DNA from 3 places in the Streptomyces sp. NPDC007088 genome. Region 1 is predicted to be linked to each of the others. Evidence: predicted binding sites of a transcription regulator. Region 1 holds the regulator's gene; each other region holds the start of a gene.
The links. Region 1 encodes HrcA, which represses chaperone genes, less so after heat shock. Its sites were predicted from a motif close to TTNGCACTCNGNNNNNCNGAGTGCNAA; they were not measured.
Positions count from the first base shown of each region.

Region 2: a site for HrcA is predicted at 2,273-2,299, ahead of groES (co-chaperone GroES). Genes of this name have one in related genera too.
Region 3: a site for HrcA is predicted at 2,500-2,526, ahead of groL (chaperonin GroEL). Genes of this name have one in related genera too.

Region 1 is NZ_JBIAFO010000008.1:175,306-182,188, reverse strand. It holds gene hemW (radical SAM family heme chaperone HemW) at 1-481, shown strand, start outside; gene ACFYMP_RS15380 (DUF3097 domain-containing protein) at 716-1,531, opposite strand; gene ACFYMP_RS15375 (MBL fold metallo-hydrolase) at 1,567-2,301, opposite strand; gene hrcA (heat-inducible transcriptional repressor HrcA) at 2,600-3,616, shown strand; gene dnaJ (molecular chaperone DnaJ) at 3,617-4,756, shown strand; gene ACFYMP_RS15360 (nitronate monooxygenase) at 4,892-5,959, shown strand; gene ACFYMP_RS15355 (16S rRNA (uracil(1498)-N(3))-methyltransferase) at 5,956-6,711, shown strand; gene ACFYMP_RS15350 (pyridoxamine 5'-phosphate oxidase family protein) at 6,735-6,883, opposite strand, start outside.
Region 2 is NZ_JBIAFO010000018.1:70,488-77,370, reverse strand. It holds gene ACFYMP_RS25045 (SAM-dependent methyltransferase) at 1-497, opposite strand, end outside; gene ACFYMP_RS25040 (DUF6234 family protein) at 571-996, opposite strand; gene ACFYMP_RS25035 (polysaccharide deacetylase family protein) at 1,103-2,110, shown strand; gene groES (co-chaperone GroES) at 2,438-2,746, shown strand; gene groL (chaperonin GroEL) at 2,869-4,494, shown strand; gene ACFYMP_RS25020 (SDR family NAD(P)-dependent oxidoreductase) at 4,874-5,647, opposite strand; gene ACFYMP_RS25015 (MOSC domain-containing protein) at 5,676-6,365, opposite strand; gene ACFYMP_RS25010 (LysR family transcriptional regulator) at 6,478-6,883, shown strand, end outside.
Region 3 is NZ_JBIAFO010000003.1:178,484-185,366, forward strand. It holds SAM riboswitch class I at 1-4, shown strand, start outside; gene thrC (threonine synthase) at 22-1,320, shown strand; gene ACFYMP_RS06515 (MoaD/ThiS family protein) at 1,448-1,726, shown strand; gene ACFYMP_RS06520 (cold-shock protein) at 2,171-2,374, shown strand; gene groL (chaperonin GroEL) at 2,684-4,309, shown strand; gene ACFYMP_RS06530 (helix-turn-helix transcriptional regulator) at 4,538-5,377, opposite strand; gene ACFYMP_RS06535 (SDR family NAD(P)-dependent oxidoreductase) at 5,680-6,483, opposite strand; gene ACFYMP_RS06540 (ATP-binding cassette domain-containing protein) at 6,784-6,883, shown strand, end outside.

The DNA of each region.
Region 1 (6,883 bases):
CGAGCACGCGGACCGCTACCTGATCGCCGAGGAGGCGCTCAGCCGCGCCGGGTTCTCCTGGTACGAGGTCTCCAACTGGGCGACGACCGAGGCCGGGCGCTGCCTGCACAACGAGCTGTACTGGCGCGGCGCCGACTGGTGGGGGGCCGGACCGGGGGCGCACAGCCACGTCGGCGGGGTGCGGTGGTGGAACGTCAAGCACCCGGGCGCCTACGCGGCGGCGCTGGGCGGGGGACGTTCGCCCGGGGCCGGGCGGGAGATCCTGAGCGAGGAGGACCGGCGGGTCGAACGCGTCCTGCTGGAGCTGCGGCTGAGCGAGGGCTGCCCGCTGGCGCTGCTGAGGCCGGACGGGCTCGCGGCGGCCTCGCGGGCCGTGGAAGCGGGGCTGCTCGACCCGGCGGCGCATCGCGGGGGACGGGCCGTGCTGACGCTGCGGGGGCGGTTGCTGGCGGACGCGGTGGTGCGGGATCTGGTGGACTGAGGCTCGCCAGCGGCCTCGCTCTGTCCTCAAGCGCCGGACGGGATGCCGGAGGGGGCTGGGGCGGTTGCGGTGCCCTCAAGCGCCGGACGGGTCCGAAAGGGCCCGTCCGGGGCGCGGGTCAGGCCCCCGGCCGAACGACCGGGGGCCTCACCGCGTGTTCGCCCGCCGGGGAGACGGTGCGGGGCCCAGGAGCCGTCCCCGGGCCGGAGCGGCTCGCTCCCCGCCGGGATCGGGCTACGGGGCTGTGACGAAGTCGATCAGTTCTTCCACTCTGCCGAGCAGGGCCGGTTCCAGGTCCTTGTAGGTGTGGACGTGGGACAGGATGTGCTGCCAGGCCGCTCCGGTGTTCTCCGGCCAGCCCAGGGCGCGGCACACGCCCCTCTTCCAGTCCTGGCCGCGCGGGACGCGGGGCCAGGACTCGATGCCCAGGGAGGAGGGTTTCACCGCCTCCCACACGTCGATGTAGGGGTGGCCCACGACCAGGGCGTGCGCGCTGGTGACCCCGGCGGCGATGCGTGACTCCTTCGAGCCGGGCACCAGATGGTCGACCAGGACGCCCAGGCGGGCGTCGGGGCCCGGGGCGAACTCGGCGACGATCGCGGGCAGGTCGTCGACGCCCTCCAGGTACTCCACGACGACGCCCTCGATCCGCAGGTCGTCGCCCCACACCCGTTCCACCAGCTCCGCGTCGTGCCGGCCCTCGACGTAGATGCGGCCCGCCCGCGCCACCCGGGCGCGGGCCCCGGGAACCGCGACCGAGCCCGAGGCCGTACGGGACGGGGCGGCCGGTGCCGTGGAGCGCGGGCGTACGAGTGTCACCGCGCGGCCCTCCAGCAGGAAGCCGCGCGGGGCGAGCGGGAAGACGCGGCGTTTGCCGAAGCGGTCCTCCAGCGTCACGACGAGGCCCTCCGCCGACTTCTCCCAGGACAGCACCGCCCCGCAGAAGCCGGTCGTCACCTCCTCCACCACGAGGTCCCGCTCCAGGGGGACCTCGGGAGCGGGCCGCTGCTTCTTCCACGGCGGGGTCAGGTCGGAGGAGTACGCGCGCATTCCTCAGACGATAGGAAGTGCCGCCGTTCGGGGGATCACGACACGCCGTGCGCCGCGTCGAGTTCGGCGCGCTGGGCGCGGACGAAGGCCGCGTCCACCACCGCTCCGTGGCCCGGGACGTACAGCGCGTCCTCGCCGCCCAGGTCCAGCAACCGGTCCAGGGCGTCCGGCCAGCGCGCCGGGACCGCGTCAGGACCGGCCTGCGGGGGACCCGACTCCTCGACCAGATCGCCGCAGAACACGACGGTGGGCGCGGACGGCCCGGCGCCCGGCACGACGACCACCAGATCGTGGCCGGTGTGCGCGGGGCCCACGTTGGCGAGCAGGACCCGGCGGCCGCCGTCCAGGCCGAGCGTGAACTCGCCCGACACCGTGTGCTCGGGGGCGCGCGCGAGGTCCGCCGCCTGCGCCGCCTCGCCCTCGTCGAGCCCGTGCCGCACCGCGTCCGCGTACAGCGACGTGCGGCCCTCCGGGGAACCGAGCAGCCCCTCCACGCCGACCGCCCCGTACGTCGTCACGCCCGCGAAGGCCCCGGCGCCCAGCACGTGGTCGAAGTGCGGGTGGGTCAGTGCGAGATGCGTCACGCGGCCGCCGTCGAGCAGGGACCGGGCCCCGGCGCGCACCGCGCTCCCCTCCCGTACGCTCGCGCCCGCGTCGACGAGCAGGGCCGTGCCGCCCGCCGTGACCAGGCCCACCGTGCAGTCCCACGCGGGCAGTCGCAGCCGGGCCACGCCCGGTGCGAGCCGCTCCCATCCGCCGTCGTCGGTCACCGCTCGCTCCCGTTCCCTGTGCGCCGCCACCCGTGCCCGTGCGCCGGGGGAGAGTCCGCCGGTGCGCCGGGCCCGTCCCTTCGCGAGGGCCGTGGCCGTCCGTTCGTGGTCTTCGGCCCTACCCTGCCCCGTCCTGTCCTTCTCAGCCGTGCCGGGGCGCACGACCTGCCGTGCCACCGCCCTTGCCGGGGGTGTACCTCACGGCCGTACACTGGCCGGGGAAGTGCTGGCACTCAGACAGGGCGAGTGCCAAGCCCGGACCGGTGATCGCCGGCCGGCGACCAGGGAGGTGTGCGCGGTGCTCAGTGAACGCAGACTCGAAGTACTGCGCGCCATCGTCCAGGACTACGTCGGGACCGAGGAGCCGGTGGGCTCCAAGGCGCTCACCGAGCGGCACCGGCTCGGGGTCTCCCCGGCCACGGTGCGCAACGACATGGCCGCGCTGGAGGAGGAGGGCTACATCGCCCAGCCGCACACCAGCGCCGGCCGCATCCCGACCGACAAGGGCTACCGGCTGTTCGTCGACCAGCTCGCCGACATCAAGCCGATGACCGCCCCCGAGCGGCGCGCCATCCAGAACTTCCTGGACGGCGCCGTCGACCTCGACGACGTCGTGGGGCGCACGGTGCGGCTGCTCGCGCAGCTCACCCGGCAGGTCGCCGTCGTGCAGTACCCCTCGCTGACGCGCTCGACGGTGCGTCACGTGGAGCTGCTGTCACTGGCCCCGGCACGGCTGATGCTCGTGCTCATCACCGACACCGGACGCGTCGAGCAGCGCATGGTCGACTGCCCGGCGCCGTTCGGTGACACCTCCGTGGCCGATCTGCGGGCCCGGCTCAACAGCCGGGTCGCCGGGCGCTGGTTCGCCGACGTCCCGCAGCTCGTGCAGGATCTCCCCGAGTCCTTCGAACAGGACGACCGGGGGACCGTCTCGATCGTGCTCTCCACCTTGCTGGAGACCCTCGTCGAGGAGACCGAGGAACGGCTGATGATCGGCGGCACGGCCAACCTGACCCGGTTCGGGCACGACTTCCCCCTCATGATCAGGCCGGTGCTCGAGGCGCTGGAGGAGCAAGTCGTGCTCCTGCGGCTGCTCGGCGAGGCCAAGGACCCGGGCATGACGGTCCGGATCGGTCATGAGAACGCCTACGAGGGGCTCAACTCCACCTCGGTGGTCTCGGTCGGCTACGGTTCGGGCGGCGAGGCAGTCGCCAAGCTCGGCGTGGTCGGACCGACCCGCATGGACTACCCCGGAACGATGGGAGCGGTACGCGCAGTGGCTCGTTACGTCGGACAGATCCTGGCGGAGTCGTAAGTGGCCACGGACTACTACGCCGTACTCGGCGTGCGCCGCGACGCTTCCCAGGACGAGATCAAGAAGGCGTTCCGGCGTCTGGCGCGGGAACTCCACCCCGACGTCAACCCGGACCCCAAGACGCAGGAGCGGTTCAAGGAGATCAACGCCGCCTACGAGGTGCTCTCCGACCCGCAGAAGAAGCAGGTCTACGACCTCGGCGGGGACCCGCTGTCCCAGTCGGGCGGTGGCGGGGCCGGCGGCTTCGGCCAGGGCGGCTTCGGGAACTTCTCCGACATCATGGACGCGTTCTTCGGCGCCTCCTCGCAGCGCGGACCGCGCTCGCGGACCCGGCGCGGCCAGGACGCCATGATCCGGCTGGAGATCGACCTCAACGAGGCGGCCTTCGGCACCACCAAGGACATCCAGGTCGACACGGCCGTCGTCTGCAACACGTGCAACGGCGAGGGCGCCGCCCCCGGCACCTCGGCGCAGACCTGCGACATGTGTCGCGGTCGCGGTGAGGTCTCGCAGGTCACCCGGTCCTTCCTGGGCCAGGTCATGACCTCCAGGCCCTGCCCCCAGTGCCAGGGCTTCGGCACCGTCGTGCCGACGCCCTGCCCCGAGTGCGCGGGCGACGGGCGGGTGCGCTCGCGGCGCACCCTGACCGTGAAGATCCCGGCCGGTGTCGACAACGGCACCCGCATCCAGCTCGCGGGGGAGGGCGAGGTCGGCCCCGGCGGCGGCCCCGCCGGTGACCTCTACGTCGAGATCCACGAGGTGGCCCACTCCGTCTTCCAGCGGCGCGGGGACGACCTGCACTGCACCGTCACCATCCCGATGACGGCGGCGGCGCTCGGCACGAAGGTGCCGCTGGACACGCTGGACGGGACCGAGGACGTCGACATCCGGCCCGGCACCCAGTCCGGGCAGTCCGTTCCGCTGCACGGCCGCGGCGTGACCCACCTGCGCGGCGGCGGGCGCGGGGACCTCATCGTGCACGTCGAGGTCCAGACGCCCGGGAAGCTCGACCCCGAGCAGGAGCGGCTGCTGCGCGAACTCGCCAAGCTGCGCGGCGAGGAGCGGCCCCTCGGGCAGTTCCAGCCCGGCCAGCAGGGCCTGTTCTCCCGGCTCAAGGACGCCTTCAACGGCCGTTCCTGAGCCCGTGCCACCACCGTGCGGCCCGCGTGCGTCCCTCGCGCGGGCCGCACGGCCGTGTCCGGCTCCCCGCCGCCCCCCTGCCCCGAGGGCTCGGGCGGCGGGCGGCGCCCGGCGGGCTCGTGGGACGATGCGGGCATGTCCTCAAGTCTGACCGAGCTTCTGCGGCACCCGATCGTGCAAGCTCCCCTCGCGGGCGGCGCCTCCTGCCCGGCGCTGGCCGCGGCGGTGTCCGGCGCCGGCGGCCTCGGGTTCCTCGCCGGCGGCTACCGCGGAGCCGACGACGTACGCGAGCAGGTCAAGGAGACGAAGGAACTCACCGCGCGCCCCTTCGGCGTGAACCTGTTCCTCCCGCAGCCCGCCGGGGACCCGGAGGCCGTGGCCGCCTACGCGGGGCACCTGGCCGGGGAGGCGGAACGGTACGCCGTGCCGGTCGGGCCCGTCCCCGAGGGCGCTCTCGACGACGCGTACGAGGAGAAGGTCGAGGTCCTGCTCGCCGACCCCGTGCCCGTCGTGTCCTTCACCTTCGGCTGCCCCACCCGCGACGTCCTCGACGCCTTCCAGCGGGTCGGCACCGTCACCGTCGTCACCGTCACGACGCCCGAGGAGGCGCAGGCCGCCCAGTGGGCGGGCGCCGACGCCGTGTGCGTCCAGGGCATCGAGGCGGGCGGCCACCAGGGCACACACCGCGACGACCCGGCCTGCGACGGAGCCGGGATCGGTCTGCTCGCGCTGGTCAGCCAGGTCAGGGAGACCGTGCCGCTGCCGTTGATCGCGGCCGGCGGGCTCATGCGCGGCACGCAGATCGCCGGGGTGCTGGCCGCCGGGGCGCAGGCCGCGCAGCTCGGCACCGCCTTCCTGCCCTGCCCGGAGTCGGGGGCCTCGCCGTTGCACAAGGCGGCGCTCACCAACCCGCTGTTCGTGCGCACCGAACTGACCCGGGCCTTCTCCGGGCGGCCCGCGCGCGGACTCGTCAACCGCTTCCTGCGGGAGCACGGACCGCAGGCCCCCGCCGCCTACCCCGAGGTGCACCACCTGACCTCGGGACTGCGGAAGGCGGCGGCCGCCGCCGGGGACGCGCAGGGCATGGCGCTGTGGGCGGGCCAGGGACACCGGATGGCCCGTACGCTGCCCGCCGCCCGGCTCGTCGAGACGCTGGCCGCCGAGACCCGGACGGCCGCCGCCGCCCTGGGAGGTGCCGCGTGACCGCGCCCGTCTTCGTCGCCGAGGACCTCGCCGGGCGCGCCCGCGAGGGCGCCGCCTACGTGCTCGACGGGCCCGAGGGCCGGCACGCCGTGTCCGTGAAGCGGCTGCGCCCGGGGGAGGACGTCGTCCTCACCGACGGCCGTGGGCACTGGGCGCCCTGCGTCGTCCTGTCCGCCGAGGGCAAGGACCGGCTGACCGTCGAACTCGGCGCGCTCGCCGAGGAACCCGTCGGCAGCCCGCGCGTCACCGTCGTCCAGGCGCTGCCCAAGGGCGACCGGGGCGAACTCGCCGTGGAAACGATGACCGAGACCGGCGTGGACGCCGTCGTCCCGTGGCAGGCGGCGCGCTGCGTGACCCAGTGGCGGGGCGAGCGCGGCGCCAAGTCCCTCGCCAAATGGCGGGCCACGGCCCGGGAGGCGGGCAAGCAGTCGCGCCGGCCCCGGTTCCCCGAGGTCGCCGAGGTGATGACCACGAAGCAGGCCGCCGCCCTCCTCGCCGGGGCCGACTTCGCGGCCGTCCTCCACGAGGACACCGCGACCCCGAGCGAGGCCCTGGCGAGCGTGGCGCTGCCCGGGAGCGGGGAGATCGTCCTCGTCGTCGGCCCCGAAGGCGGCGTCTCGCCCGAGGAGTTGGCGGTGTTCACCGCCGCCGGGGCGCACGTGTGCCGGCTGGGCCGCAGCGTCCTGCGCACCTCCACGGCGGGGACGGCGGCCCTGGCGCTGCTGATGGGGCGCACGGGCCGCTGGGGCTGACCACGCCCCGGCCCCGGGGCCGCTCAGGCGGGCTGCCCCCGCAGCAGCCACCGGCGCACCCGCACCTCCAGCAGCGCCCGCGGTTCACCCGGACGTTCCGGGATGGCCGGGTCCCAGCCGTACTTGGCGAGGAAGCCCTCCCGCACCAGGGCGGGGAAGCGGGTGGGGTGGA
Region 2 (6,883 bases), on a different contig from region 1:
ACCGCGTCGAACCCGGACAGGCCGGCCTCGGCGACCTCCGCGCACTCCACGGTGACCAGATCCGCGAGGCCCAGCGCCTCGGCGTTGGCGCGCGCGACCTCGGCGGTCAGCGGATCGCGGTCCACGGCCAGGACGGCGATGCCCTCCCGGGCCAGCGCGAGCGCGTCCCCGCCGATCCCGCAGCACAGGTCGGCGAGGCGGCGCACCCCGAGGTCGGCGAACCGGCGCGCGCGGTGGGCGGCGACCGGGGCGCGGGTGGCCTGCTCCACCCCGCCCGGGGTGAAGAACATGCGTCCGGCGTCCGCCGCCCCGAACTTCGCCGCCGCCCGGTCCCGCAGCCGTGCCTGGCCGATCGCCGCCGACACGAGGGAGGCCGGGTGGCCGCGGCGCAGCCGCGTGGCCGCCGACAGCTCCTCGGCGGGGCGCAGCCCGCGCAGCTCGTCGAGCAGGGCGGCGCCCTCGGGGGTACGCAGGGCACGGAAGTCTTCGAGGTCCACCCGCCCATTCTCCGGTGCCGCCGCCCCGGCCCCGCACGCGGGACGCGGCGCCGCTCCCGCCCGCCGCCCCGGCTCAGCCCCCCGGGCACTCGTCGTCGTCGCCGCCGCTGAAGCACTGCCCGTACGTGCCGCGGTAGGTGGGGGACGGGGACGGCGCGGGTGCCTTCCCGGTGCCCTGTACCCAGCTGAGCGCCGTGACCAGCAGCAGGAGGAAGGCCAGGAGGCCCTGGAGGACGGCGGCCACCCGCTCCCGTCCCCACCAGAACAGCGCGGTGAGCACCGCGCCGAAGCCGCCGACGCCCAGCACCGTGAACCGCAGCGTGCTGTGGTCGGGCGTGCCCTGCGAGGCGGCGGCGGCCCAGCCGCTCAGGCCGTCCGCGAAGACCGCCCAGGCCACCACGGCCAGCTCCACCAGGCCGAGGACCAGGGCCAGCGCCACCTGCGCCCACGCGGAGGGCGGCCCCGGCCGGGGAGCGTGCGGGGGCGAGAGGTCGCTCATGGGACCAGGGTCGTACGGCCGTGCGGCGGAAGCGCGTCCTCCGCCCGGCTGTTGCGCAATCGTGGCGCGCCCGCGCCGCGCGACAGCCGTAGCAGGATGCGGCCTCATGAGATTAGTAGGACAAAAAGACAGAAAGACCTCACGGGGTGGCAGGTTCGCGCGGCGTCGGCTGCCCCTCCTGCTCGCCGCCCTCCTCGCCGCCTCCGGCTGCGCGACCGGGGCGCGGGACGCGGGGGGCGAGGCGAGCCCCTCCGCGCGGGCGGGCGCCGGGGTCCAGGGCGCTCCCGGGCCGGCCGCCGCCGCCCCCAAGGGCGCGCTGGAGCTGGACCGGGAGGCGGCGAAGGCCGCCGCCGAGCGGGCCATCGCGGAACGGGCCCGCGTCGCCCGCGAACGCGAGGCCCTCGTGGCGGCCTCCCGCCGCTGGGGCCTCAAGCAGCCGCCGATGATCGCCCCGCCCCCGCCGGCCGACAAGGTGCTCCCCCCGACCCGGGCCGGCTTCGAGGTGCGCGGCCAGCGGGACGAGGCCCTGCCCCCGGTCTTCACGACCGTGCCGACCACCGACCGCGTCGTGTTCCTGACCATCGACGACGGCGACAACAAGGACCCCGACACGCTGCGGATGCTGGAGGAACTGCACATCCCGTACTCGGCGTTCCTGAGCGACTACCTCGTCAGCGACGACTACGGCTACTTCCGCAAGGCGCGGGACAAGGGCGTGGCGATCAACAACCACACCCTGCACCACCGTTACCTGCCCGCCCTCTCGCGCGGCGAGCAGCGCGAGGAGATCTGCGGGATGCAGGACATCCTGGGCCGCCAGTACGGGAAGCGGCCCGAACTCTTCCGGCCGCCGTACGGCGACTACAACCGCGACACCCTCGTCACCGCCAAGTCCTGCGGGGTGCGGGCGGTGCCGCTGTGGAACGCCGAGGTCTTCCCCGGCCGCTGGGAGTACCGCGAGGCCGACCAGGACCTGCACCCCGGCGACATCGTGCTGACGCACTTCCAGGGCCGCGCGCAGTGGAAGGGCACCATGCCGGACGCCCTGCGCACGTTTCTGCGAACCGTCACCGAGAAGGGGTACGCGGTGGCCAGGCTGGAGGACTATGTCTGAGCGCTGAGGCCGTCCTCCGGCCCGCCCGCGACCCCGCCCACCGGCCCCCAGGCGGCCTTCCGGCGGCCCCTCGCCGGTCCGCCGGGGGCCCCTCGCCGGTCCGCCGGGGGCCCTTCGCCGGTCCGCCGGGGGCCGCTCGCGGGCTGGTCCGCCGGGACTCGTCTGGCACTCCGCTTGACCGAGTGCTAATCGCAGTCATAGTCTCGGTCCTGGCACTCCCCACCGGAGAGTGCCAAACAGCGACGGGCAGTCCGGCACCCGCGACGACGGACCACCTGGTCGCCACCCCATTGACCCCGCGAGATCTCCGAAGGGGGAGGTCGGATCGTGACGACCGCCAGCTCCAAGGTTGCCATCAAGCCGCTTGAGGACCGCATTGTGGTCCAGCCGCTCGACGCCGAGCAGACCACGGCCTCTGGCCTGGTCATCCCGGACACCGCGAAGGAGAAGCCCCAGGAGGGCGTCGTCCTCGCTGTGGGTCCGGGCCGCTTCGAGAACGGCGAGCGCCTGCCGCTCGACGTCAAGACCGGCGACGTCGTGCTCTACAGCAAGTACGGCGGCACCGAGGTGAAGTACAACGGCGAGGAGTACCTCGTCCTCTCGGCTCGCGACGTGCTCGCGATCATCGAGAAGTAATCCACCCGGATTCACCCAGCTTTGCTATGAGCTGCGCCCCCGGCCCCCGATGCACATGAAGCCGGGGCCGGGGGCGCGACTCGTTTTCAGATCCAGTTTTCCGAGAGGGCTGAACCGCTCCCATGGCGAAGATCCTGAAGTTCGACGAGGACGCCCGTCGCGCCCTTGAGCGTGGCGTCAACAAGCTTGCCGACACCGTGAAGGTGACGATCGGCCCCAAGGGCCGCAACGTCGTCATCGACAAGAAGTTCGGCGCCCCCACCATCACCAACGACGGTGTGACCATCGCCCGCGAGGTCGAGGTAGAGGACCCGTACGAGAACCTCGGCGCCCAGCTCGTCAAGGAGGTGGCGACCAAGACCAACGACATCGCGGGTGACGGCACCACCACCGCGACCGTCCTGGCCCAGGCGCTCGTCCGCGAGGGCCTGCGCAACGTCGCCGCCGGCGCCTCCCCCGCCCTCCTCAAGAAGGGCATCGACGCGGCCGTCAAGGCCGTCTCCGAGGACCTGCTCGCCACCGCGCGGCCGATCGAGGAGAAGTCCGACATCGCCGCCGTGGCCGCGCTGTCCGCCCAGGACAAGCAGGTCGGCGAGCTGATCGCCGAGGCGATGGACAAGGTCGGCAAGGACGGTGTCATCACCGTCGAGGAGTCCAACACCTTCGGCCTGGACCTCGACTTCACCGAGGGCATGGCCTTCGACAAGGGCTACCTGTCCCCGTACATGGTGACCGACCAGGAGCGTATGGAGGCCGTCCTCGACGACCCGTACATCCTCATCCACCAGGGCAAGATCGGTTCGATCCAGGACCTGCTGCCGCTGCTGGAGAAGGTCATCCAGGCCGGTGCCTCCAAGCCGCTGCTGATCATCGCCGAGGACGTCGAGGGCGAGGCCCTGTCGACCCTGGTCGTCAACAAGATCCGCGGCACCTTCAACGCCGTCGCCGTCAAGGCGCCCGGCTTCGGCGACCGCCGCAAGGCGATGCTCGGCGACATGGCCACCCTCACCGGTGCGACCGTCATCGCCGAGGAGGTCGGCCTCAAGCTCGACCAGGCCGGTCTGGACGTGCTGGGCACCGCCCGCCGCGTCACCGTCACCAAGGACGACACCACCATCGTCGACGGTGGCGGCGAGCAGTCCGAGATCTCGGGCCGCGTCGCCCAGATCAAGGCCGAGATCGAGACCACCGACTCCGACTGGGACCGCGAGAAGCTCCAGGAGCGCCTCGCGAAGCTCGCCGGCGGCGTCTGCGTGATCCGTGTCGGCGCGGCCACCGAGGTCGAGCTGAAGGAGAAGAAGCACCGTCTGGAGGACGCCATCTCCGCGACCCGCGCCGCGGTCGAGGAGGGCATCGTCTCCGGTGGTGGCTCCGCGCTCGTCCACGCCGTCAAGGTCCTGGAGGGCTCCCTCGGCAAGGAGGGCGACGAGGCCACCGGTGTCGCCGTCGTCCGCCGCGCCGCCGTCGAGCCGCTGCGCTGGATCGCCGAGAACGCCGGCCTGGAGGGCTACGTCATCACCTCCAAGGTCGCCGAGCTGAACAAGGGCGAGGGCTTCAACGCCGCGACCGGCGAGTACGGGGATCTGGTCAAGGCCGGCGTCATCGACCCGGTCAAGGTCACGCGCTCCGCGCTGGAGAACGCCGCGTCCATCGCCTCCCTGCTTCTGACGACCGAGACCCTGGTCGTCGAGAAGCCGGCGGAGGAGGAGGCGGAGGCCGGCGGTCACTCGCACGGTCACTCCCACTGATCCGCTCCGCTTGGGTCGCGAGGTCCGGTCCTTCCCCTCTGGGGGAGGACCGGACCTCGTTCTGTCACCGCCGTCGGGGGTGTCCGGCCTTCGGCCGTGTCCTCAAGCGCCGGACGGGCTGGAAGTAGTCGTCCTCAAGCGCCGGACGGGCTGGAAGTAGTTGTCCTCAAGCGCCGGATGGGCTGGATGCAGTCGTCCTCGAACGCCGGACGGGCTGGTTCAGGAGTCGTCCGGCTGGTGAGGAAGACGTCCGGCTGGTCCGGAAGGCGTCCGGCTGACGCACAGGACGTCCGGCCGGTCCGGAAGGCGTCCGGCTGGTCCGGAGGCGGCCTCAAGCGACGGGTGCGCCTGACGGGGGGCGCCTTCGTCCCCGGCCCGGCTACCGCGGCCCGTACTTCCGGCCCGTCCGCGAGGTCACGCCCCCGAGGAGGGCCCTCGGTGTCAACTTCACCACGCTCATGAGCGCCTTGTAGCGCGGATCGGGGATCGAGACGGTACGGCCCCGCGCCAGGTCGGCGAGTGCCGCGGCCACGAGCTTGTCGGCGTCCAGCCACATCCACTTCGGGATGTTGTCCGTGCCCATCCCGGCCCGCTCGTGGAACTCCGTCCGTACGAAACCGGGGCACAGCGCCATCAGCCGCACCCCGCTGCCCTCCAGGTCCCGCGCCGCGCCCTGCGTGAACTGCACGACCCACGCCTTCGACGCCCCGTACGTACCGCGCGGCAGGAAGGCCGCGACCGAGGCCACGTTGACCACGCCGCCGCGCCCGCGCTCCCGCATCGAGCGGGTCGCCGCCACCGTCAGCCGCAGCACCGCCTCGCAGTGCACCTTGAGCATCGTCAGCTCGTCGGCGACCGGAACCTCCAGGAAGCGGCCCCGGTTCCCGAAACCCGCGTTGTTCACCAGCAGGTCCACCGGCTGCTTCCCGTCCGCCAGCCGCTTCTCCACCGAGGCGATACCCGCGTCGGTCGAGAGGTCCGCGGCGAGCACCCGGACCTCCACCCCGTGCCGGTCGTGCAGTTCTGTCGCCTGCACCCGCAGCCGGTCGGTGTCGCGCGCGACCAGGATCAGGTCGTGCCCGTCCGCCGCAAGCCGCCGGGCGAAGGCCGAGCCGATACCGGCGGTCGATCCCGTAATCAGAGCCGTAGTCATGCGGCAAGGCTAGTGATCTCCACGACCGCTAGACGCCGCCCGCCTCCACCGCCCCGCCCTCGCGCGCCACGAACTCCCGTGCGGCGGCCAGCGACTCGCCGTGCAGCGCCTCCCCGGCCGGCAGCAGCCGGGGCAGCAGCGAACGGTCCGTCGTACCCGCCCGGAACTGGAGCGCCACCGTCACCTCGTGGTCCGGGCGGTGGACGACCTCGATCGGGTCCCCGGCCCGTATCCCGCCCGGCGTGATCACCCGCAGGTACGCGCCCGTCTCGCCCTTGCGCGTGAACCGCCTGATCCAGCCGCTCTCGCCCAGATGCCCCGCGAAGGTACGGCACGGGACGCGCCCGCTCGTCACCTCCAGGACCACCTCGCGGCCGACCCGCCAGCGCTCGCCGATCAGCGCGTGCGTCAGGTCCAGGCCCAGCGTCGTCAGGTTCTCGCCGAAACACCCGTTCGCCAGCGGGCGCCCCAGCTCCCGCTCCCACGCGTCGAGGTCCTCCCGGGCGAAGGCGTACACGGCCTGGTCGTTCCCGCCGTGGTGGCGGGTGTCGCTCACCACGTCCCCGGCCAGACCGCTCGCCCCCACCCCCTTCGGCCCCGGCGCCGCGACCCGCACGGGCCCCTCGACCGGACGCTTGTCGATGCCCGTACCGCCGGAGGGGGCGTTCGTGTAGGGAACCCGCCGCAGCCGGCCCACGTTCACAGACAGAAGCCTCATGACCGGGAGGGTAGGCGGTGCGCAGCCCGGCGCGCCGCCCGGTGCCCTCAGGTGATCAAAGCCCGCTGTGGCAATTCGTGGTCGTCTCCAAGCATCACTTATGCTCGGTGGCATGATCGAGGCCCGACACCTCCGCGTCCTGCGCGCCGTGGCCGCGACCGGTTCCTTCTCGGCCGCCGCCCGTGAACTCGGCTGTACGCAGCCCGCCGTGAGCCAGCAGATGAAGGCGCTGGAGAACTCGGCCGGCACCCCGCTGCTGGTCCGTACCGGCCGTGAGATGCGGCTCACCCAGGCCGGCCAGGCCCTGTCCCGGCACGCCAACGGCATCCTCGCTGGGCTCACCGCCGCCGAGGAGGAGGTCGCCGCCATCGCCGGACTGCGGGCGGGCCGGGTGCGCCTCGTGTCCTTCCCGAGCGGCAGCTCCGCGCTCGTCCCGGCCGCCCTCGCCGCGCTGCGCCGCGACCACCCCGGCACCCGCGTCTCCCTGGAGGAGGCCGAACCGCCCCGCTCGGTCGAAC
Region 3 (6,883 bases), on a different contig from region 1:
AGGAGAAAGGGCCTCCCCACCATGGCTGTGCAGACCGCCGAAACCTCCGCTCCCGCGAAGACGGGCGTCGATCTCGGACCCGCCGCCGCTCTCTCGTGCCGCGAATGCGGCGAGCGCTTCCCGCTCGGACCCATCTTCGCCTGTCAGAGCTGCTTCGGCCCGTTGGAGGTCGCCTACGACCTCCCCGAGGGCGACGCCGAGGCCCTGCGCGAGCGGATCGAGGCCGGTCCCGACAACATCTGGCGCTACGCCCCGCTGCTGCCCGTCCCCGCCGACGTGGCCACCCACCCCAGCACCAACCCCGGCTTCACCCAGCTCGTCCGGGCCGACCGTCTCGCCCGCGAGCTGGGCGTCACCGGCGGCCTGTACGTCAAGGACGACTCCGGCAACCCGACGCACTCCTTCAAGGACCGCGTCGTCGCCATCGCCGTCGAGGCCGCCCGCGCCTTCGGCTTCACGACCCTCTCCTGTTCCTCGACCGGCAACCTGGCCGGCGCCGTCGGCGCCGCCGCCGCCCGCGCCGGCTTCCGCTCCTGCGTGTTCATCCCGCACGACCTGGAACAGGGCAAGGTCGTCATGGCCGCCGTCTACGGCGGCGAGCTGGTCGGCATCGAGGGCAACTACGACGACGTGAACCGTTTCTGCTCCGAGCTGATCGGTGACCCGCTCGGCGAGGGCTGGGGCTTCGTCAACGTCAACCTCCGCCCGTACTACGGCGAGGGCTCCAAGACCCTCGCGTACGAGATCGCCGAACAGCTCGGCTGGGAGCTGCCCGACCAGATCGTCATCCCGGTGGCCTCCGGCTCACAGCTCACCAAGATCGACAAGGGCTTCCAGGAACTGATCAGGCTCGGCCTGGTCGCCGACAAGCCGTACCGGATCTTCGGGGCCCAGGCGGAGGGCTGCTCGCCGGTCTCCACCGCGTACAAGGCCGGCCACGACGTCGTACGCCCGCAGAAGCCGAACACCATCGCCAAGTCCCTCGCGATCGGCAACCCGGCGGACGGCCCGTACGTCCTGGACATCGCCCGGCGCACCGGCGGCGCCGTTGAGGACGTGAACGACGAGCAGGTCGTGGACGCGATCAAGCTGCTCGCCCGCACCGAGGGGATCTTCGCGGAGACCGCGGGCGGCGTCACCGTCGGGGTGACGCGCAAGCTCATCGAGTCCGGGGCGCTCGACCCGAGCCTCACCACCGTCGTCCTCAACACCGGTGACGGCCTCAAGACGCTCGACGCGGTGGCCCCCACCACCGGTCCGACCGCGACCATCCGCCCGGACCTCGACGCGTTCCGCGCCGCGGGTCTCGCCCGCGACTGACCCGGCGCGCGACCACGGGGCCGCCCCCGGCGCTCCCGCGCGCCCTCGGCGCGCCCCCGTGTCCGCCCTCCGCCTGATGCCGTCCCCGTGCCCCTTCGGCCGAGCAGGCCGAGAAAGGCTGTACCCCATGAGCGTCAACGTCCGCATCCCCACCATCCTGCGCACCTACACCGGCGGTAAGTCCGAGGTCCCGGCCGAGGGCGCGACCCTCTCCGAGGTCATCGCCGACCTGGAGAAGAACCACACCGGCATCGCCGGCCGCGTCCTCGACGACCAGGGCAAGCTGCGCCGCTTCGTGAACGTCTACGTCAACGACGACGACGTCCGCTTCGAGCAGGGCCTGGAGACGGCGACCCCCGACGGCGCCGGGATCTCGATCATCCCGGCGGTCGCCGGCGGCTGCTGACCACTGCCGACCCCGCACGTCCGTCGCCCCCTCCGCGAAAAAGCGGAGGGGGCAATTCCATGTGATTGGCGGAGGTACAGTTGGGGATAATGATTCGCCGTTTCCCCGCACCTCGAAGAGCGTCCGGGGCGGCGGCCCGGGAAACGCGCCGCAGGGCTTCTGTGAGCCGGTGTTCCCGCTCCTGAATCTCTTGCCTTTTTGCGGCTTTGCGTTCCTTTTGCCGGGCCCGAATTGCCCGGAACTTCCGCCGATTCCGGCCTATAGGTCCATACCTGATGCCTGGATTTCTCGTCCGATTGACCTGTTGCAGACGGCAGTTGGGCAGATACATTCAGCGGCGGTCGACGCGTTCCGGCGCACACCCCCATACGTCTGGGGGGTGAGGTCTGACCCGGGTTCGCGAAGTGCGTTCCTGTGCAAGGGCCAGTAATAGGGGAGTTAGGCATGGCTCAGGGCACCGTCAAGTGGTTCAACGCGGAGAAGGGGTACGGCTTCATCGCGGTCGACGGTGGTGCGGATGTTTTCGTCCACTACAGCGCGATCCAGATGGACGGTTACCGCACCCTTGAAGAGGGCCAGCGAGTCGAGTTCGAGATCTCGCAGGGTCAGAAGGGGCCGCAGGCGGACATGGTCCGTCAGGCTGCCTGAACAGCGCTCGACCGATAAACGGACGACGTGGCCGAGGGCCCGCACCCCCAGGGGTGCGGGCCCTCGGGCTGTCGGGGGGACCGCCTCCCGGGGGCCGCCCCTTCGGGGCACCCGTTCCTGGGAGGCTTGCACTCTCCTGGGCCGAGTGCTAATCATAGGCGTTAGCACTCTGACGTTGAGAGTGACAGAAGGACCGGGTCGGTGAGGCCCGCAGGCCGTACGGGGCTAGGAACCGTGCGGTGCGCAGGCCGTCCGTCGCGGGCGCCACACGGTCCCTCAGCCCACCCCGTCCTGGGAGGACCACTTCACATGGCCAAGATCATCGCGTTCGACGAGGAGGCGCGGCGCGGCCTTGAGCGCGGTATGAACCAGCTCGCCGACGCCGTCAAGGTGACCCTCGGCCCCAAGGGCCGTAACGTCGTCCTGGAGAAGAAGTGGGGCGCCCCCACGATCACCAACGATGGTGTTTCCATCGCCAAGGAGATCGAGCTGGAGGACCCGTACGAGAAGATCGGCGCCGAGCTGGTCAAGGAGGTCGCGAAGAAGACGGACGACGTCGCCGGTGACGGCACGACGACCGCGACCGTCCTGGCCCAGGCGCTGGTCCGTGAGGGTCTGCGCAACGTGGCCGCCGGCGCCAACCCGATGGCGCTGAAGCGCGGCATCGAGAAGGCCGTCGAGGCGGTCTCCGCCGCGCTGCTGGAGCAGGCCAAGGACGTGGAGACCAAGGAGCAGATCGCCTCCACCGCCTCCATCTCCGCCGCCGACACCCAGATCGGCGAGCTGATCGCCGAGGCCATGGACAAGGTGGGCAAGGAAGGCGTCATCACCGTCGAGGAGTCCCAGACCTTCGGTCTGGAGCTGGAACTCACCGAGGGTATGCGCTTCGACAAGGGCTACATCTCGGCGTACTTCGCCACCGACATGGAGCGTATGGAGGCGTCGCTCGACGACCCGTACATCCTCATCGTCAACTCCAAGATCAGCAACGTGAAGGACCTCCTTCCGCTGCTGGAGAAGGTCATGCAGTCGGGCAAGCCGCTGCTGATCATCGCCGAGGACGTCGAGGGCGAGGCCCTGTCGACCCTGGTCGTCAACAAGATCCGAGGCACCTTCAAGTCCGTCGCCGTCAAGGCCCCGGGCTTCGGTGACCGCCGCAAGGCCATGCTCGGCGACATCGCCATCCTCACCGGTGGCCAGGTCATCTCCGAGGAGGTCGGCCTCAAGCTGGAGAACGCCGGTCTCGACCTGCTGGGCCGCGCCCGCAAGGTCGTCATCACCAAGGACGAGACGACCATCGTCGACGGTGCCGGTGACAGCGATCAGGTTCAGGGCCGCGTCAACCAGATCCGCGCCGAGATCGAGAACAGCGACTCGGACTACGACCGCGAGAAGCTCCAGGAGCGTCTGGCGAAGCTGGCCGGCGGCGTGGCCGTCATCAAGGCCGGTGCCGCCACCGAGGTCGAGCTCAAGGAGCGCAAGCACCGCATCGAGGACGCGGTGCGCAACGCCAAGGCGGCCGTCGAGGAGGGCATCGTCGCCGGTGGTGGCGTGGCGCTTCTCCAGGCTTCCTCGGTCTTCGAGAAGCTGGAGCTGGAGGGTGACGAGGCGACCGGCGCCGCCGCCGTCAAGCTCGCCCTGGAGGCCCCGCTCAAGCAGATCGCCGTCAACGCCGGCCTTGAGGGCGGCGTCGTGGTGGAGAAGGTCCGCAACCTCACCGTGGGCCACGGCCTGAACGCCGCCACCGGCGAGTACGTCGACATGGTCGCCGAGGGCATCCTCGACCCGGCCAAGGTGACGCGCTCCGCGCTCCAGAACGCCGCGTCGATCGCCGCGCTGTTCCTCACCACCGAGGCCGTCATCGCCGACAAGCCGGAGAAGGCCGCCCCGGCCGGTGCTCCGGGCGGCATGCCCGGCGGTGACATGGACTTCTGATCCCCCCGCCGGCCCCGGCCGGCCGGATCGGAATCCTGAGGCAGTACGCAGAGGGCGGTGTCCCCCACGGTTGTGGGGGACACCGCCCTCTGCGTTCGTGGACGCGGGTGTTTCGGGGGGCCTGGTCCCGGGGGTTCCGAGGGTCCTGGGGGTTTTGGGGGTCCTGGGGGTTTCGAGGGTTTCGGGAGTTTCGAGGGTTTCCGGGAGGCGATACGGGCCTGGGCGCCCTCAGGTTCCCGGGGCGCGTACGCCGAAGACGTTGAGGAGCTGGAGCTTCTCGTGGCTCTCCGTGCCGGGGGTCGCGGTGTAGACGAGGAGGGTCTGCGCCTGCTCGGGGTCCATGAGCTTCTGGCAGTGCAGTTCGAGGACCCCGAGGTCGGGGTGGACGATGCGCTTGGGCTCGTTGCGCGGCAGGCTCACCTCGTGGGCCGCCCAGAGCGCCGCGAACTCCGCGCTGCTGTCGCGGAGCAGCCCGGCGATCCGCTCGGCCCGCCCGCCCCTGCCCTGCCGCGAGTACGCGGCGCGCAGCTCCGAGGTGAAGAAACGGCTGTGCCGCTCGTGGTCCGCCTCGGGGTACAGCAGACGGGTCGCCGGATCAGTGAACCACCGGTACACGAGGCTGCGCTCCAGCCCGGAGAAACGGGTCTCGTCGCCCAGCAGCGCCGCCGCCGGACGGGTCTGCGTCAGAGTCTCCGCGAGGTCCGTGACGACCTGGGCCGGGGTGTCCTCCAGCCGGTCCAGGACGCGCATCAGCCCCGGCGTGATGTGGTCGCCGCGCAGCGTACGGCTCGGGGTGTTGTGCCCCGCGAGCCGGAACAGGTGGTCGCGCTCGTCCAGCGAGAGATGCAGGCCCCGCGCGATCGACGCGAGCATCGGCTCCGAGGGCTGCGGCCCGCGCTGCTGCTCGATCCGGCTGTAGTAGTCGGCGGACATCCCGCACAGCGAGGCCACCTCCTCGCGCCGCAGCCCCGACGTACGCCGGCGCGGGCCGCGGGGCAGGCCCACGTCCTCGGGTTGCAGGGCCTCACGGCGCGTGCGGAGGAAGTCCGCGAGTTGAGCTCGGTCCACGGCTCCAGTCTCCTCTCTTCTTCCGGGCGCGGGGCGGGGCCGTCCCGGTCGGGGGCGTGTTCCGGACCGGGGCGGGGGGTTCTGAGCCGTGTCCGTGGTGGGGGTGGTGGGGGGTGGGGGGGGCTGGGCCGCGTCCGTGGTGCGGTCCGGGCGGTGGTGGGTGGTCCGGGGCCGTGGTCGTGGTCCGGTCCGTGGTGCGTGGGGGTGTCATGCGGTGGTCAGCCCGTTCCTGCCCCGGGGACCGTCCCTCCCCCGTACCCGGGTCATGGGCCCCGCCCCGGCCCGAGGCGCGGACCACTGGTTCAGAGCAGCATGCCGCCCGAGGCCTCGATCCGCTGGCCGGTGATCCAGCCCGTGCCGTCGGCGAGGAGGGCGGCGACGGCCGACCCGATGTCCTCGGGGTCACCGACGTGGCCCATCGCGGTGACCGCGCCGAGGTGCGCGCGTACCTGCTCGTCGTCGCGCAGCGCTCCACCCCCGAAGTCGGTGGCCGTCGCGCCCGGCGCGATCGCGTTGACCGCGATGCCGCGCGGGCCGAGCTCCTTCGCGAGGTAGCGGGTCAGGACCTCGACCGCGCCTTTCATGGAGGCGTACGGCGCGGCGTTCTCGGCGGTGAACCGCGTCAGGCCGGTCGAGAAGTTGAGGATGCGGCCGCCGTCCTTGATCAGGGGCAGCAGCTTCTGCGTCAGGAAGTACGGGCCCTTGAAGTGGACCTGATACATCAGGTCCACCTGCTCCTCGGTGGTCTCCGCCACGGGGGCCATCGCGGCGGAGCCCGCGTTGTTGAGCAGGAAGTCGAAGTCCTCCCTGCCCCAGTGCTCGCGCAGCGCCGACCGTACGTCCTCGGCGAAGGCCGGGAAGGCGGACGGCTCCGTCGTGTCCAGGCGGAACGCGACCGCGGTGCGGCCCAGCTCGCGGGCGTGCGCGAGGACCTCCTCCGCCTCCTCGGCGTGCGAGCGGTAGGTCAGGATCAGGTCGGTTCCCGCGGCCGCGAGGTGCTGTGCCGAACGACGGCCCAGCCCCCGGTTGGCGCCGGTGATGAGCGCGATCCTGCCGGAGGGGGCGGTGGCCCTGGGCGTGCGGTGGTCCGCGGTCTGCTCTGTCATGTGTACTCCTCGGGATGGGTGAGGCGCCGGACGGCGCCCTGCCAGGTCTTCCTGTTCCTTTACGAGAGTCGCCCCGGCCGGTCCCCGGATGAAGGCCGCACCTGTCCAGGGACCGGCGGTCCCCCCTTTCGCCCACTCCGCGCCGCCCGCTCCTCTCCCCGATCCTCGCGGCGCCCGGAGAGGAGCGGGCGGAGGGGGCAGGTGCCTGCGCGCCGGCCGGTGATCCTCGCGTCACCCGCGCGGGTAGCGGCGGGGACATTCCGGTCCTCCGCCCGGGGTTCTGGCGTACATTCCCGACTTGTGCCTTTTCACTTCGTCGAGTGCAGCTTCCGTTACAGCCGTCGCATCCCGGTGCTCAACCGGCTGAACCTGGAGTTCGGTTCCGGTAGCTGCGTGCTGC